DNA from 4 places in the Vreelandella sp. F11 genome. Region 1 is predicted to be linked to each of the others. Evidence: predicted binding sites of a transcription regulator. Region 1 holds the regulator's gene; each other region holds the start of a gene.

Evidence for each region. The regulator sigma-54, encoded in region 1, starts transcription at its own class of promoters, with help from an activator protein. The targets are predictions, from matches to a motif close to TGGCACNNNNNTTGCTNT.
Region 2: the regulator sigma-54 is predicted to act here: its motif matches at 2,437-2,454, upstream of codB (cytosine permease).
Region 3: the regulator sigma-54 is predicted to act here: its motif matches at 2,378-2,395, upstream of ACFIOZ_RS06915 (sugar phosphorylase).
Region 4: the regulator sigma-54 is predicted to act here: its motif matches at 2,622-2,639, upstream of amt (ammonium transporter).

The regions. Positions count from the first base shown of each region.
Region 1 is NZ_CP170448.1:1,851,001-1,855,525, forward strand. Features, by position in the region: gene pmbA (metalloprotease PmbA) at 1-232, shown strand, start outside; gene ACFIOZ_RS08310 (HPr family phosphocarrier protein) at 251-520, opposite strand; gene rapZ (RNase adapter RapZ) at 566-1,498, opposite strand; gene ACFIOZ_RS08320 (PTS sugar transporter subunit IIA) at 1,590-2,060, opposite strand; gene hpf (ribosome hibernation-promoting factor, HPF/YfiA family) at 2,065-2,373, opposite strand; gene ACFIOZ_RS08330 (RNA polymerase factor sigma-54) at 2,472-3,887, opposite strand; gene lptB (LPS export ABC transporter ATP-binding protein) at 4,052-4,525, opposite strand, start outside.
Region 2 is NZ_CP170448.1:4,114,396-4,118,920, reverse strand. Features, by position in the region: gene codA (cytosine deaminase) at 1-1,110, opposite strand, end outside; gene codB (cytosine permease) at 1,128-2,393, opposite strand; gene ACFIOZ_RS18835 (diguanylate cyclase domain-containing protein) at 2,671-4,113, shown strand; gene ACFIOZ_RS18830 (amino acid ABC transporter substrate-binding protein) at 4,124-4,525, shown strand, end outside.
Region 3 is NZ_CP170448.1:1,523,622-1,528,146, reverse strand. Features, by position in the region: gene ribBA (bifunctional 3,4-dihydroxy-2-butanone-4-phosphate synthase/GTP cyclohydrolase II) at 1-441, opposite strand, end outside; gene ribD (bifunctional diaminohydroxyphosphoribosylaminopyrimidine deaminase/5-amino-6-(5-phosphoribosylamino)uracil reductase RibD) at 566-1,741, opposite strand; gene nrdR (transcriptional regulator NrdR) at 1,738-2,217, opposite strand; gene ACFIOZ_RS06915 (sugar phosphorylase) at 2,428-4,218, shown strand; gene ACFIOZ_RS06910 (prolipoprotein diacylglyceryl transferase family protein) at 4,353-4,525, shown strand, end outside.
Region 4 is NZ_CP170448.1:2,297,552-2,302,076, forward strand. Features, by position in the region: gene amt (ammonium transporter) at 1-2,494, opposite strand, end outside; gene ACFIOZ_RS10445 (NAD(P)/FAD-dependent oxidoreductase) at 2,807-4,048, shown strand; gene ACFIOZ_RS10450 (putative motility protein) at 4,188-4,397, shown strand.

The DNA.
Region 1 (4,525 bases):
GGAACTGATGGGGCAGGGCGTCAACGGCGTCACCGGCGATTACTCCCGGGGGGCCGCAGGCTTTTGGATCGAAAACGGGAAGGTGCAGTACCCCGTTGAAGAGTTCACCATTGCCGGTAACCTGGAGCGGATGTTCACTGGCCTCGTCGGCATTGGTGATGACACCGATACCCGCGGCAGTGTTCACACGGGTAGCTGGTTGATTGATGCCATGACCGTGGCGGGGGACTAGCAAGCACAAGCTATACGGCTACTGATCCTCCTCAAAGCGGGCGTCGAACAGCGCTTGAATCGCTTCAAGCGCCTGTTCGGCATCATCGCCTTCGGCATTGATCTTCAGCTCTGTACCGCAAGGGGCTGCCAGCATCAGCAACGACATGATGTTGGCGGCGTCAGCGACCTGATTCTGCTTGTAAACATGTATTTTAGCCGAAAACTGTTGACCGCATTTGACCAGTTTTGTCGCCGCGCGAGCGTGTAGCCCGCGTTGATTGGTGAGTGTGAGTGTTCGTTCTGGCACCCTGGTTCCTTTTCGCCGAGTGGTGTCATTAATGGATAGACGCGTTTAAGAGGTCTCTGGTCGCTCGTTAGTTGGAGCAGAGCTGACGAGGGTGGCGGCTGACTGCTTGCTTAAGGTGTAGTGTAACCCCAGCTCGCGGTGGCGCAGTTGTACTTCGCCCATGCAGGGAGCCAACTTTTCCGCTAACTTCTCGACCATGTAAACCGAACGGTGTTGGCCACCGGTGCAGCCAATCGCGATGGTCATGTAGCTACGCTGGCTATTTTGGTAAGCGGGTAGCCAACGCTCCAGCCAGCCCAGAATGTCATTGCTCATGGCGTCAACGATCGGGTAGCTGCTTAGAAAAGCCACAATGTCAGCGTCGCGACCTGTGAACTGGCGCAGCGTCGGATCCCAATAAGGGTTCGGCAGGCAGCGCACATCGAAAACCAAGTCAGCGTCTAACGGCACGCCGCGTTTGTAACCAAACGACTCGAGTGTCAGCGTAAGCTTATCGCTCCGCTGATGCGCGACCTGGTCGGTAATGCGACGGCGTAAATCGTGCACCGATAAACGAGATGTATCGATCAACAGATCGGCCAGATCGCGAATATCCTCCAGCGTCTCCTCTTCTTTGTTGATCGCCTCTTCCAGCGTCATCTCACTATCCCGGGTCAGCGGATGGCGTCGCCGAGTAGCGGAGTAGCGCTCGAGCAGTATGCGCGCATCGGTGGTCAGGTAGATAACCTGGAAGTCGATTTTACGCTGGCGTAGCTCTTCCAACAAAGCGGGCAGGCGCTCTAGCGCGCCTGGCAAATTACGGGCATCAATGCTGACCGCCAAATGGGTGCGGTCACCCTGGTCGCGTATTTCGTCCACCAGCGATCCCAGCAACATAGCGGGAAGGTTATCAATCGCGTAGTAGCCAAGATCTTCCAGCGCCTGCAGAGCGATGGATTTACCTGACCCGGAGCGGCCGCTAATGATCACCAGTTGCATAGAGTCTCTCTGCCTTGGCCATGCTGCATTTGAAGGGGGCGAGCCAAAAATAAACCTGCCGCGATGAGCCTCAAGCAGACTTTAAGATCGATTAGGCTGCTGATTGCTCACGAATTTTGGCGGTGATGAGCTCAAGAAGTTCACGTTGACTGGCCGTTTTACGCAGTTGCTGGCGTGTGTCCGCATCATTCATGATGGTGGCTACTTGGCCAAGCAGTGAGAGGTGCGTGTCATCTGCTTCTTCGGGCACCAGCAGAACAAACACCAGGTCTACCGGGTCGCCGTCGATAGCGTCGAAATCAATCGCTTCTGACAGTTTTAAAAAGCCAGCGATAGGGGCTGTGCAGTGGGGGCTACGCGCATGGGGGATAGCCACACCGTTACCAATACCCGTACTGCCCAAGCGCTCACGGCCGATTAAACGGCTAAACACTTCTTGGCTGTCCAGGCTGGGAATATTTTGGGCAATAAAGGTGCTGTAAAACTCCAGCACCCTTTTTTTGCTGCCCCCGGGTACGTCAAACAGAACGCGTTCCGGGGGGAGTATGGTTTCCAACGTCATTGAATTAACGCACGCCTGCGCCTTGGGCGCGAGCTTGTGCTTTTTCCTTATGTTTAACGAGTTGACGGTCGATTTTGTCCGCTAGGGCATCGATAGCGGCGTACATATCACTGTCCATGGCTTCCGCATGTAAATCCGCGCCTGCGGCGTGCAGCGTACAGGCGGCCTGCTGGCGCTCTTTCTCCACTGATAAGGTGACTTGCACCGTGGTTATATTGTCGTAGTGGCGCTCTACACGCTCAAGTTTTTCGTTGACATAGTCACGCAAGGCGTCAGTCAGTTCTACGTGATGACCAGTGATATTAACTTGCATTGACGTACTCCTTATCCATCGGACTGTACTTCGATTGTAACCCTTTTTGCCGCGTTGCAAAGCCCTTGTCGAGAGTTTCCCTTAAACGGCATCAGGGTCTAGCGTAAACGGCGCCGTTCGCTGGAGGAGGGGATGCCCATGGCTTCGCGGTATTTAGCCACCGTGCGACGCGCTACCTGCACCCCCCCTTCGCCTAATAGCGTGACTAAGCGGCTGTCAGAAAGCGGTTTGCCAGGGGGCTCCTCTTGAATGAGTTTTTTGAGCCGCGCGCGGATGGCGGTACTGGAGTGGCTGTCGCCATCCTGGCTGCTCACTTGGCTGGAGAAAAAGTACTTGAGCTCAAATACACCGCGTGGGGTATGAATATATTTCTGCGTCGTTACCCGTGAGATAGTCGATTCGTGCATCTCAACGGCTTCAGCGATATCTGCCAGTATCAGCGGCTTCATGGCCTCTTCGCCGTGCTCTAAAAAGCCAATCTGACGGGTGATGATTTCACGACCCACCCGCAGCAGCGTATCGTTACGGCTGGAGAGACTCTTGATCAGCCAGCGCGCTTCCTGGAGGTGCTCTTTGAGAAACTGGTTGTCATCGCTTTTGTCCGCACGCTTAATCAGGCTGGCGTAGTCGGGCTGAATACGCAGCCGTGGTAGGGCCTCAGGGTTGAGCTCCAAATGCCAGCCTTCGTTATCGTGGCGGACGACTAGGTCGGGGGTCACATAGCTGTCGTCGGTGTCGCCGTAGGCGCTGCCTGGGCGAGGATCCAGGCTGCGAATCAGTAGAATGACATCGGCCAACTGTTCGTCGTCGAGCCCTAGGCGGCGTTTCAGCAGGCGCATGTCATCCTTGCCGAGCGCTTCAAGAAACTGACGCACTAGGCGGCGGGCGGGTACCAGCAGCGGCGTATCGTCGGGAAGAGCGGCAAGCTGCAGCATTAGGCATTCACGCAAGTCGCGGGCAAATATGCCGGTTGGCTCAAACTGCTGCAGCTTAAGCAGTGTGGTTTCCACTTCCCGCTGACTAAGCCCATCAATACCCTGGGCTCGTAGGCCTTCACGGATATCGTTAAGTGGCTGAGTCAGGTAGCCGTTTGCATCTAGTGCGTCGATTAGGCTCTCCGCGACAAGCTGCTCGCGGGCGCTGAAGTCGGTCATGGCAAGTTGCCACAGCAGGTGCCCATGTAGGCTCTGTCCGGCCGCTTGGCGTTCAAAATCGGGGCCTTCGCTGCTGCTACCTCCCTGGCTACCCATATCTTGATAGGTATCGGACCAGTCGCTATCTACCGAGAGCTCCGTAGGGATGCTCTCTGACCACTCTTCTTCCTTAGGCTCGCTGACAGCCTGCTCACTAAATTCATCCTCCTGCTCCAGCATGGGATTGGCATCTAGAGCCTGCTGAATTTCTTGACGAAGATCCAGCGTCGAGAGTTGCAACAGCGCAATCGCTTGTTGCAACTGGGGCGTCATGGTCAGCTGTGTGCCGATACGCAGTTGGAGAGAAGCTTTCATGACCATCTGAGAACCACTCGTTAATCAGAAGGCTCCACACTAGTGCGAGTGAGTGCCTGGTGCAAGTGCAATAAGCATGCCATTGGTAGTAAAGTTGTTGCAGAGCGCTATTTACAGAGCCAAAAAATAGGTTTATGGGCAGGTGGTGATTGTAGGCACAGTTGATTAGTTTAAAGGCGAAAATCAGCACCCAGATATACGTCTCTGACCTTCTGATTATCGAGAATGGCACTTGGTGAGCCGCTGGCAATGATTTGCCCATCACCGACGATATACGCAATATCGCAAATATCCAGGGTTTCACGCACGTTGTGGTCGGTGATCAGTACACCGATATGGCGCTGCTTCAACGCACGGATGATGGTTTTAATCTCGCCTACCGAAATGGGGTCTACGCCCGCAAAGGGCTCATCCAGTAAAATAAAAGCGGGTTCGGTGGCGAGCGAGCGGGCTATTTCGACTCGCCTGCGCTCACCGCCTGAAAGGCTCATGCCTAGATTGTCGCGAATATGAGTGATATGAAAGTCTTCGAGCAGCGCTTCCAGGCGCTGCTCCCGCTCGCTGCGATTAAGCTCTTTGCGGGTTTCGAGGATTGCCATAATATTATCGGCAACCGAAAGTTTGCGGAAAATAGACGCCTCTTG
Region 2 (4,525 bases), 2.3 Mb from region 1:
TTTGCCGACCTCGATGCCGTAACGCGCTTCAATATTGAGCGTGCGGGCGCTGTTGTCGGTAATCAGTGAGAGCGCCTGGCTGAAGTCCTGATAGCCCATCATCTGGCAGATATGCAGGCCAAAATCCAACGTTCGCAACAGCTTGCCATTTCCCAGGGAGTACCAGGGATCAAAGATGGAGTCCTCGGCAAAGCAGACGTTAATGCCCGCTGCGTTGAGCTCCTTAACACGCGTCACGCCGCGCCGTTTCGGGTAAGTGTCAAAGCGCCCTTGCAGGTGAATGCTTTCGGTAGGGCAGGAGACAAAGTTAATACCCGAACGCTTGAGCAGCAGAAACAGCTTGGAGCAGTAGGCGTTGTCGTAGGAGTGCATCGCCGTGGTGTGGCTGGCGGTGACACGGCTGCCTAAGTCGTTAAACAGTGCTTCGCAGGCCAATACTTCGAGAAATCGCGAATTGGGGTCATCAATCTCGTCACAGTGCACATCCACCAGGCGGTCGTACTTGATCGCCAGTTCGATTACCCGTTTCATGGAGGCCACTCCCAGCTCGCGGGTGTATTCGAAGTGGGGAATGCCACCTACCACATCGGCGCCAATTTCCAGCGCCTCTTCCATAAGCCTGTCACCGCCGGGGTAGGAGAGCAGGCCATCTTGAGGGAAGGCCACCACCTGAATGTCGATTTTATCTTTTAATTCATCGCGCAAGGCGCACAGGGTTTTAAGGCCAATCAGGCTTGGGTCGCTGGTATCTGCGTGGGTGCGCACAAACTGCACGCCATTGCCGATCAACAAGTTAAGCGTTTTCAGTACTCGCTCGCGAATATCCGCTTCGGTGAGCATAGGCTTACGCTCGCCCCAGCGCTCAATGCCTTCAAACAGCGTGCCGCTCTGGTTCCAGCTAGGCTCGCCCGCCGTAAGGGCAGCGTCCAAATGAATATGGGGCTCAATAAAGGGCGCGCAAACGAGCTTGGCGCCCGCATCAATCTGCCCCTCAATGGCTGTTTGCGGGGCATCTTGGGCGGTAATAGCAGTGAACCTACCGTTCTCAATCTCAAGTCGGTAAAGCTCAGGGCGCTGGCGTAGGCGGGCGTTGATAATTTGCATGCTCATATAAAACAGGGGCTCACTTATTGTTTGGCAGTAGAGGGAAGCGTATCGCTTAGCGTAGCGTGGTTTAAACGAAGTAACACGGCGTAGCTGCCCGCTGCCACTATCACACCCACCAACGGAGGCAGTAACGGGGAGAGGTAAGCCGCCCCGGCGCCCAGCGCATAGGCAGCTAACCCTCGCCGGTTGAAGTCGGGTAGTCGTGCTTTATCCAATGCGGGATAGCGGCCTTTATGCTTAAGCCAGAAGTCCGCCATGATCACCCCGCCCATGGGGGGTATAAAGGTGCCGAGTAACACCAGAAACGGGATGAGTAGGTTATACATGCCCCCTACCGCCAGCACGGTGCCAATCGCTGCGCCGCCTACGGTAACCAGCCGACGCTTTTCGGTACGCAGCAAATTGCAGCCCGCCACGGCGAAGTTGTAGATGGTGTTGTCCTGGGTCGTCCAGATATTCAGAAACAGCATCAGCACGGCGATAGAGACAAACCCTTGAGCGATCAGCACATCGACGATATCCGCCTGCTGGTAAATCATGGTACCCAGTGCGCCGGTCAGTACCATTAAGCCGTTACCGACAAAAAAAGCCGCCAGGGTGGAGATGACGGCAATTTTCGGGGTCTTGGCGAAGCGGCTCCAGTTGGTGGCTTGGGTGCCGCCGCTGATAAAGGTGCCAATGATGACGGTAATCGCCGCCGCTACACTCATGCTTTCCGTGGGCGTTTGCTGGCTCAGCCCCGCGAAGCCGCGCACATCCACCAGCCCTGTAAATAGGCTTATCAGAATAAACATCATCATGGCGGGAACGGCAAAGCGTGAAAGCCAGTCCATGCCCTTGTAGCCAATCATGGCGGTCACGCAGAAACCAAACCCAAACAGCACCATTAAGGGGATTTCCAGCCACTCAGGCATCCCTGTGGTGCGTACTAACACTAGTGCAATCGTGGCGGTGCCCCAGGCGTACCAGCCGATCTGGGTAAAGCCAAGAATAAAGTCGGAAAGTTTGCTGCCTTTTTCGCCGAAGCAGAAGCGCCCCATCAGCACCGAATTGAGCCCGCTTTGACAAGCGATATAAGCAAGTGCCGCCGCATACATCCCCAGCAGCAAGTTGCCAATCACGATGACCCATAGCAGTTGGCCAATCGGAAAGGCTTGGCCTAACGTGCCGCCCGCCCACATGGTGGCGGTGAAAAACGTAAATCCAAGCAGTACTGCCGAGGTAGAAAGCAGGCCCTTGCGGGCGCTGGTAGGGACTTCACTAAGGGGATAATCTGACGTCTGCATCACGCTCTCCTAGCATAAATAAGCGAACCTGTTAGCTGTTTATAAAGCAAGAGATATGCCAAAAGGGTAGGTGGTTAAGCATGATTAATCTTGTCATTTTTTTAAGACATATCAACTCATTTTAATGATACTTTAGTAAATAAAACCTAACTGTTTGTGTACGCTTGCCGCATAAAACAGTTAGGTCAAAAAGCTCGCTTGTTAAAGAAATGATCGCTCACTGCGATTAAGCCTAGATAGGCCCGCTGCAGCTATAGCCATGAAGGAACCGGAGTAGATGCCAGAACCCCAGTATAGGAGTGTTTCACTGCCTGCGGCTAAACTTCCTTGGCATCATACCCTGGTGGGTAAGGTGGTGATGTTTATGCTGCTGGGCGTGCTGTTTGCGTATCTAACGGGGGCACTGTCGGGTGTTTTTATGGTTGAACGCGGGGCACGGGAGCAGTGGTCGCGCGAAGCGCAGGTCAATGCTCAGATAGTGAGCGCGACGATTAGGCGTATTTATACATCCGTGGCAGTTAAGACAGATGGTACTGGTCAAGTCACACATATCATTTCCCAGCGCCCGATTGGCGATGAAGAGTCGGTTCTGGAAACTGGGTTTAGCCCAATTGATGTATTGGCGCTGGCAAGTGCTCAAACGCGTAACAATGTATGGCTGTTCGCGAAGGCATCAGAGGGAGCTCTTACCGTAGTGGCAGATGCACTTAATACACCATCAGACACCCCTGACCACTTGACGGTCGATACATGGCATACAGCATCGGATGCCGCTGATTTTTATGTTGGATTTGCCAGCATTGGTGGAGAAGAGCATTTTATTAGTTCGCTGCCCATTGTTACTCCCGATGGCCAACTGTTAGGTACTCTAGTCGCCACTATAGGCCAGGAAGAAGGGTTGTATCAGATGCGTAACGATCTGATCAGAAAAGCATTTATGGCGCTGCTGGTGGTGTTGATCGCAACAGCGCTGTTAGTCACTATTTTAATGCGTCAGTTATTTACCCCTGTGCCGGTATTAATTAGATCGCTCACCGAAATTGCTAAAAATCATACCGCTGATAGGACGCCTTATACTGACCGAAACGATGAAATTGGCCGGATGGCAAAGGCCATAGATGCGCTTCGTAAAAAAGTCATTGAGCGTGAACACTTACTTGAAGTTAAAGACGAAGCGCTCCGCTTTCAGCACCTTGCTCATCATGATGAGCTGACCAAGTTGCCCAATCGCGTGCAGCTCAATAATGCGTTGAAAACAGCGGTGAACTCATTGCTTCAAGGCGACGTATTTAATGTCATGCTGTTTGATCTTGACCATTTTAAAGCAGTGAACGATAGCCTTGGTCACGCGGCGGGTGATGCTCTGTTAGTTGAAGTCAGTCAGCGAGTGCAGGGGCTGCTTACCCACAATGATTTGGTGGCGCGCCTTGGTGGCGATGAGTTTGCCATCATTCAACGCGTTGTGCGTAGCGCTACCAACGAGGCAAAAGCACTCGCAGAAGCAATTGTCGCTACCCTGCGTGAGCCGTATCAGTTTGATAGCCAGGAAATTAACATTGGTGTGAGTGTTGGCATTGCTACCGCGCCTGCGGATGGCCGCAATAGCCATGACCTGCTACGTCACGCAGATCTGGCGCTCTATGCGGCCAAGGCGAGAGGGCGCGACCGCTATATGCTCTATGAGCCAGGGATGACAATGGATTCTGGGATCACCGAATAAAGGTAAACCTATGAAGTGGCTAGTAGCGGTATTACTGAGTAGTGCGATGTGGCATTGTGCCGCCGCTAGTGATGAGCGGGTAGCCTCTTCACCGACTTTGTCGCGTATTGCCTCGACTGGCGAGATTGCTGTTGGCCATCGCACCAGCGAAGTCCCCTTCTCCTACCTGGTCAACGACCAACCGACAGGCTACGCGATTGACCTGTGCCTAAACGTGATCAAAGGCCTGGGGGAAACATTGGGCCTAGATGAGCTCAAGGTAACTTATGTGCCGGTAACGCCGGCCAATCGATTTATATTAGTGCGTAATGGCGATGTGGATATCGAGTGCGGGGTAACCACCAATACCCCTGAACGTCGTCGCCAAGCCGCTTTTTCGTACCCTCATTTTCTGACCGCAACGCGTTATGTA
Region 3 (4,525 bases), 330 kb from region 1:
AGCACGGCGCAGCACGCCACCCGGCTCAGCCATCAACGGAAAGATATGCCCTGGCTGAACGATATCGGAGGGCTTTGCATGGGGCGCTACCGCTGCCTGTACTGTGCGCGCTCGATCTGCTGCGGAAATGCCGGTCGTAACCCCTTCGGTTGCCTCAATCGAAAGCGTAAATTTGGTACCAAAACCGGAGCCGTTATCGCGCACCATCAGCGGCAAATTAAGCTGCTCGCAGCGGGCGCGGGTCATCGGCATACAGATCAAACCACGGGCGAAACGGGCCATAAAGTTGATATGTTCGGCCTGCACCTTTTCGGCGGCCATGATGATATCACCTTCATTTTCGCGATCCTCGTCATCCATGAGAATCACCATTTTGCCCTGGCGGATATCGTCCACCAGCTCGGCGATAGGGGCTAAGCCTCTAGAGGTGGGGTGCGCCATGGAGTCTCCAATTTATGTTTTTGCAAGCGGTTGTCACAAGCAGTTGTCACGAACGTTTATCACGAACGGTTTTCGTGACATTTTTCACGAAAAAGGTCGCGTCAGTTAGTCACGGTTTTGCGCGTCAGGGTACCTTGCTCTCGCTGAATGCGCCAGATGCACTCATCGGCTGAGAGGTAGCAATAATACGCCAATCACGCCCCACCGCTCGCATATCGTGAATGGTTAACCGCCGTTGATCCGCCATACGTGAGAGGCCTGGCAGCGCAAAAAGCGGCCGCGCTTCACCGCCTAACAGCGTGGGGGCAACAAATAGCTGCAGTTCATCAATCAGCGCCGCGTCAAGCATAGCGCCCGCCAGGGTCGCGCCGGTTTCCACTAACAGTTCGTTAACCTGCTCATTTTCGGCTAACCACTGGAGCATTGCGACCAGATCGATCCGCCCATCGCTACCGGCAGGTAGTACCAGCACTTCGGCACCCGCCTGAGTTAGCCGATGGCGCTTCTCTTCCGCATGGCCTGGTGTGGTGAGCACTAGCGTACGCCCCGGCTCGCGTAAACAGGCCGCCGCCAGGGGTAAACGCAAATGCGTATCTAAAATCACCCGCAACGGCTGGCGGCGAATCACGTCGTCAGCGTTATCGAGCTGGAGCTGCTCTGCCCGTATCGTTAGCCGAGAGTCGTCCATGATCAGCGACTCGACGCCGCTCAATATTGCGCTGGAACGTGCCCGTAACCGCTGCACTTGGGTGCGCGCTTCAGGCCCGGTGATCCACTGGGACTCCCCTGACCCCATGGCGGTACGACCATCCAAACTCATCGCCATTTTCAGGCGCACAAAGGGGCGTTTCAGGGCCATGCGCTTAATAAAGCCGGGGTTCAACGTGCGCGCTTCGCTTTCCAGCAAGCCCACCGCGACGTCGATACCGGCCTGTTCGAGTATCTGAATACCTCGGCCGCTGACCTGCGGGTTTGGGTCTATCATCGCCATGACGACCCGCGAGACCCGAGCTTCTCGAAGCGCTACTGCGCAGGGGCCGGTGCGCCCAGTGTGAGAGCAGGGCTCCAGGGTGACGTAGGCGGTGCCCCCCTGGGCGCGCGCTCCTGCGGCGTTTAAAGCGTGGATCTCAGCATGAGGTTCACCGGCACGCAGGTGAAAGCCTTCGCCAACTATCTCCTCATCGCGCACAATGACGCAGCCTACACGCGGGTTAGGATCCGTGGTGTATAAGCCCTTTTGCGCCAGTTGCAGCGCCCGGGCCATGTAGCGGTGGTCAGCTTGGCTAAAATTGCCGCTCATTTTGACGGCACGCTCTTGTCTGAGGGCTCTTGGGAAAGCCGGTCAATCTCTGCGCGAAACTCATCCAGATCCTGGAACTTGCGATACACCGACGCGAAGCGGATATAGGCCACATGATCGAGAGTCTTAAGCGTTTGCATAACCGCTTCGCCGATATCACGAGCGTTGATTTCACGATCGCCTCGAGCACGCAGGGTTTGACGAATGCGCTCGACCGCTGCCTCAATGGCTTCAGCGCTGACCGGGCGCTTTTCCAACGCGCGCAGCATACCAGCCCGCAGCTTGGCTTCATTAAAGCTCTCACGGGAGCCGTCGGACTTCACCACCCGCGGCATGACTAATTCAGCGGTTTCATAGGTGGTAAAGCGCTCTTGGCAGCTCGCACACTGGCGGCGACGGCGCACCTGGTCACCATCAGCGACCAACCGCGAATCGGTCACTCGAGTATCGTTTGCACCACAAAAAGGGCAATGCATAGCGGTCAACCTGTTGTCAGCTCGTGTCAGCGTGCCGCACGAGTTAGCGTGTTATAACCTGTCAATGTGTGTGCTATTAATAGCGTTTTAGCAGTACCCACTGCCATAAGCTAATGTACCTTAGCGTTTAAACGCGGTATCAACTCGTATTGTAACGATTTGGCACACAAGCTGCAGCGTTTGTGGCAGATTGTTTATCAGGAGTCACCCATGCCCCGCTTTGAGCAGACCGTTCACGACAAATTTTCAAATACCGTTCATGACTACCTCACCCACCTTTACGGGCCCCGGGCAAGCGAAGTACAGCGCCGCTTGAACCAGCACCTGGCGCATTTCCAGTCGCTTGCCCCATTTTCATCCAACACCGTAGGAGCCAACGCTAATAACGCACCTTCCTGGAGCGAAAAAGACCAGTGGGTGATCAGCTACGGTGACTCCATTATCGAAGATAGTGTGCCGCCGCTGGCCGTACTTAGCGATTTTCTTCAGCAGCGGTTAGGTGATCGTATCAGCGGCGTACACGTACTGCCCTTCTTCCCCTGGAGCAGTGACGACGGTTTCTCGGTCATCCACTACCGGGAAGTTAACCCCGACCTTGGCGACTGGTCGCATATCCGAGAACTGGCCAGCCATTACGACTTAATGGCCGACCTGGTGCTCAACCACGTTTCACGGGAGTCTCTTTGGTTTGTGGACTACCTGAGCGGCAGCCTGCCTGGCCGCGACTACTTTATCGAAGTCGATCCAGATACCGATGTATCTCAAGTGGTACGTCCGCGCAGTAGTCCCTTGTTAGTCCCTATATCCACTCGTCGCGGTACCCGCTACCTGTGGGCAACGTTCTCCGAAGACCAGCTTGACCTGAACTTTGAAAATCCTGATGTGCTGCTGGAGTTCGTGGGTATTTTACTGTTCTACCTGGAGCAGGGGACGCGGATTGTGCGCTTGGATGCGGTGGCCTTTCTATGGAAGAAACTAGGCACCGCCTGCATTCACCTGCCAGAGACCCACACCGTGGTGCGGCTGCTGCGGGCGATTGTGGATCACGTGGCACCCGGCACCCTGCTGATCACCGAAACCAATGTGCCACACCAGGAAAACATCAGTTATTTTGGTTTAAATCGGCTGCCCGAGGGGGCGCCCGACGAAGCCCATATGGTGTATCAATTTGCTCTGCCCCCTCTGCTGTTGCATACCCTCACTCGTGGTGAAGCGAGCACCCTGCAAACCTGGCTTGCCAGCCTTCCCGTTTTGCCCGACCACTGCACCTACCTCAACTTTACCGCCAGTCACGACGGCATTGGCGTACGCCCCCTGGAAGGCTTACTGCCTGACCACGAGCGAGATGCACTGTTGGAACTGATGCACAAGTTTGGCGGTTTTGTCAGCATGCGCAGCAACCCGGATGGCAGCGACACGCCTTACGAAATCAATATTACCTGGTTTGAGGCCATGCGCGGCACCCGCCGCGGCCCCGACCCGTGGCAGATCGCCCGATTCCTATGCAGCCAAGCGATTATGCTCAGCTTACAGGGTATACCCGCGCTGTATATTCACACCCTGACGGGCACGCTCAATGATGTGGAAGGCGTTGAGCGCAGCGGGCGCCTGCGCTCGATCAACCGCCGGCGCTGGCAGCGTCGCGAGCTTGACCTCCTGCTCGATAGCCCTTCAACGCCGACCCACGATGTTTTCCACGCCTTAAACCGGCTATTAGACCAGCGCCGTCAGGAGCCCTGCTTCCACCCCAATGCCGCCCAGCGGGTTGTGGTCTCAGCACCGGAACTGTTGGCGGTAGAGCGCGGCCCGCTCCATGATGGCCGCCGTTTATTGGCGCTGTACAACGTCACCGATCTACCACTTCCTTTAGAAAACGTAGGAGAAGCGGTGACCCAGGCACTGGAAAAACACGCTTGGCAAGGGCTGGATCCCAGCAACCCTTGGGTCGCAGAAGGTACGCTACCGCCCTATGCGGTACGCTGGTTAGTGGCCGATCGCTAATACCATTGAGAAGACTCAATTTTCAAAAACTGTTAGTTGCGACATATCGCCCCAGATATACCGCGCATAATCCCTAAATAATGTCGTGCTGCGACAATGTCAGCACTGCATTATCTTAGGGGTTATTTTTTCTTATGTTGCAACAGAGTGTCGCCCTAGGCCCAATGGGCTTTAGTATCCACCAACTCTTGATCGGCTTGGCGTTCTTATTAGCGTTGTTTGCCGGTGCGCTGCTGGGTCGGCGCCATAGGGTGCCCGTCAGCGATACGCTATTTACCCTGCTGTTTATAGCTTTTATTGGCGCCCG
Region 4 (4,525 bases), 450 kb from region 1:
TCAACTGCATGGGCTGAGCAGTGTTCAGTTCAACCAAGCCAATGCTCACGCCGATACCAAAGGTGTGCCCCTGCCAGGCAAAACGGTACTGTTCGATATCACAACGTAGCGCTTCCGCAATGGACAAAGCTCGCTCTATACCGCAATCGGGTAGCAACAAAGCGAATTCATCGCCACCCAGGCGGGCGGCAATATCGCTACTGCGCACATGATCTTTGAGCTTTAACGCCACTTGGCGCAGCAGCTCATCTCCCGCTAGATGACCGCAGGTATCATTGACGATTTTGAACTGATCGAGATCCAGGTAGCACAGCACATGGTAACCCTCGTCGCGATTGAGTAGCGCAGTCAGTGCTGATTCGAAGGCGCGGCGATTGAGCAGATCGGTCAGGTTGTCGTGGCTGACCTGATAGCTGAGCTGTTCGGTGAGTTGGCGGGTGAGGCTTACATCCTGAAAAACAACCACTGCGCCTAAGGTAATGCCGCTACGCGAACGTATTGGCGAAGCGCTGTGCTGAATGGGGGTATGGGTGTGATCACGGTTCACCAGCAGGCAGTGTTCGGTGGAGTGCACTGGGGTTAGCTGAGTTAGCACTTGTCGGGCTGGGTTGCTGAGCGGCTCTTTACTAGCTTCCTCGAGTAGTTGATACACCAGGGAAATAGGTTTATCCAGGGCCTCCTCAAGTGTCCATCCGGTTAGGCGTTTGGCTTCCGCATTGATAAAGGTGACGTTGCCACTGGCGTCACAGGTAATAACACCATCACCGATGGATGCCAGGGTAGTGCGGGCAAGGTCGTGTTCGCGGTTTAACTGCTCCTGGAGCTGTTTGCGTTCGGTAATGTCTCTTACCATTCCAGAGCGCTCTGACACGGAACCGCTAGCCCCTTCGCTGACTTGTATCTCCAGGTAGCGCACCTGCATGTCTGCGTTGCGTCGCTTAATTTCATGACGTGCGCCAGGCGTTAAGGAGCGGGCGGGTAGTAGCGTTGAGACAGGTTGACCAATAAGCTGTGCGGCGTTGACTTCGAAGAGCTGCTCCGCCCCGGGATTCAGGCTTGTTAAAGTGCCGTCTGCCTGCCAGGTGATGACGCCATCGCGAAGGTTGCGCAGCATCACGCGGGTATGCCCCACGGCGCGCTCCAGAGCGGCGGTGACACGATTATAGCTTGCGGCTATTTCGCCCACTTCGGTAAACGGATCGGCCTCGATCCGCTGGCGCATATCGCCCTGACGTTCATGTTGGCGCATATGCTCAAGTAGTTGGTTTAGCTCGTTGTTGGCGCCATGTTCAGCGAGGTTGAGGCCCATCTTTTCTGCCTCAGGTGAGACGCGTATAGGCAGGAAGCGCCGGGTAACGCGGAACAGCAGCCAGGCGCTGCCAAAGCTCCAAATGCCACACACCACAACGCCGATCAACTGTACGCCAAACTGAGCCGACCGGGATAAGCCGCTCTCCAGTAGCGAGAGGTCGGCCACCCAGGGCAGAGCGAGCGTACCCCAAATGCCTGCGACAAGGTGCGAAGGAATGGCGCTGACCGCATCATCGATATGCTTACTTAGCAGCCATTCGCTGGTCAGCACCATCAGTACGCCACCAACCGCGCCTAGCCCAAATGCCGCCGATAAAGAGATCACATGAGCGCTGGCAGTGACAGCAACCAAGCCCGCAATGGCGCCATTAATCGCATACATTACGTCGGCGTAGCGTCGCGTTCTTAGTCCCATTAGCATGCCCGAAAGAATGCCTCCAACGGCGCCCAACACAGTATTGGCTATTATGCCGGGTATTTGCTCGGTAACCGCCAGGGTGCTGCCGCCGTTAAAACCAAACCAGCCTAAAATCATAAACAGCGCGCCGAGCATAGCGAGAGGCAGGTTGCCAGAGGGAAAAGCGGTGGGTGGTTTGCCGTGGGTGAAGCGCCCAGTACGTGGGCCAATACAGAGTACGGCAGCCAGCGCCACCCAGCCACCCACGCTATGCACGACCGTCGAGCCTGCAAAGTCGATAAACCCGAGCGAGCCAAGCCAGCCCTTTGCACCGCCTAACAGCCCGCCCCACGCCCAGTGGCCAAAAATCGGGTAGATGAGTAAGGCTATCCAGAGGGCTGTCCAGGTGTAGACTATAAAAGGCATACGTTCCGCCACCGCACCGGACACAATGGTCGCAGAGGTGGCGCAGAACATGGCTTGGAAAATAAAAACGGTAATCACCCAGCTGCTGGACGCTTCCAACTGCCAGCCAAACAGTGTCGAACCGACTAAGCTCTGGTAAGAGTCGCCAAACATGATGCCAAAACCGATGAACCAGAAAACACTGACGGCAATGGCAAAGTCCGCTACGTTTTTCATAGCGACGTTGATGGCGTTTTTGGTACGCGTCGTGCCTGCTTCCAGGCAGAGAAAGCCAGCTTGCATCACAAATACCAAAGCAGCGGCCCACAGTACCCAAAGTGTGTCGAGCAGCGAGCTATGCAAATCTAGCGTGGCAGGCATGATGTTTTCCTTAGCAACTTTTGGTGCAGGTGCGCTTCTTTTTGGTGCTTTATGGGTTTTGCGCGGTAGGAGAAGAAACCGTTACAGCGGCGCTAGCTGAATGCCATTAAGGTTTCCTAATAGAAACTAAGCAATTGTTATGCCGCTAATAGTGAAGTCATCGTTTTTAACGCTTATAACAGTATTAATTGCTGTTTATTGCTATAAAAATAGCGTTTACGACTATATAAATGCGAATGAATTGGTGATATTTTTCAAATAGTTATCGAGCTTCAATTGTGGTTCTAAATCCGTGAAAGGGAGTGCATCAAAATGGCGCGTCAAACGGTAGTTTTGGGAGCAGGCATGGTGGGTGTCAGCATTGCCTGGCATCTGCGCCAGCGGGGGCATGAGGTCACCCTGGTGGATCGCCTTCAGCCTGGCCGTGAAACCTCGTTTGGCAATGCGGGTATTATTCAACGTGAAGCGGTTAGGCCTTACCCCTTTCCCCGCGACGTGAAGACGCTACTCAGCGTTTTACCTAACCGCCGGGTGGATATTCGCTATCGTCCGGCGGGCATGGTTAACGCCGCCTCACCGCTATTGCGCTACTGGATGAACTCAGCGCCAAAGGCTTACCAAAAAATTGTGCCGGAATACGCTTCGCTTATTCAGCTTTCGCTGAAAACTCACGGCCCGATGATTGATGCCGCGGGCGCGGATCATTTGGTGCGCCGCCAGGGGTGGCTTGAGCTTTACCGCACTCCGGAAAAACTGGCCGCGCGGGTTAAAGAAGCCGAAGAGGCGCGGCGCCTTTATGGCGTAGAGTTTGCGCAGCTGGATAGGGCTGCGCTTGAGGAGAAAGAGCCTTCGTTGAGTGACACCATTATCGGTGCGATTCACTGGCTTGACCCCTGGACGGTTGCTGACCCAGGTGGGTTGGTCGCGGCTTATGCCCAAGCGTTTAGTAAAGACGGCGGGCGTATTTTGCAGTCGGATATCAAGTCGGTTCAACAAGTGGGTGACCGCTGGCAGGTGAATACCGCTGCTGAAGTGCTAGAAGTAGATAACGTCGTTGTGGCGCTAGGGCCCTGGGCGGGAAGCTGGCTTAAAGAATTAGGCTATCACTTTCCTACCTTTGTAAAACGTGGCTACCACATGCACTACGCACCTCAAGTGCCCGCCAAACTAAATTTCTGGGTCATGGATGCAGAGGTCGGCTATTTATTAGCGCCGATGAACGCGGGTATTCGCCTGACCACTGGCGCGGAGTTGGACCGCCTGGATGCACCCGCTGATGTCAATCAGTTAGGCGCTGCCGAGAAAGTCGCGCGCGGCGTGTTCCCGCTTGGCGAACGCCGCGATGAAGCGCCTTGGAAAGGCGCAAGACCCTGTTTGCCGGATATGAAGCCCGTGATTGGGCCTGCACCCAGGCATCCCGGGCTCTGGCTCGCCTTTGGTCATGGTCATCAGGGGTTTACTTTAGGGCCTGCAACCGGTCATCTGCTGGCGGAAATGATGGAAGGGCAGCCTACCACCATTGATATGGCTCCATTTCGCGCGGGCAGGTTCTAGCTAGCGCTATATTCATTAATGCTCAGCTGAAATAAGCCGATAGTAGTAGATGCTGGTAAGTAATAGGGAACGATATCTTTGCGCGTGATCTAATGCTTTGCTAGTTTAAAAGTACATTTGCACACCATGAGGTGGAACTATGGATGTAGGCATCAGCAGTTCTGTTAGCGCGTCGCTTTATATGAACCAGGCGCAAACTCCTGAGCAGGCACAAATGCAGGTGTTTAAAGATGCGCTAGATACTCAGGCGCAGCAAGTGACCGAAATCATGGCTTCAGCGGACACTGGCGCGGAACCGGATTTGGCCAAAGAGGGTAATGTAGGTACGCAGGTTAATACCTACGCCTAGAGCCCAGTACCCATAATGGTTGACTGGCAACGGTCATGACCGTTAGTACGATAAAACGCTGACTTGCTCAGCGTTTTTTTTGGTCTTTTACAAGGGCGTTACGTTTGCTGCCACCCGCGACAACAGCT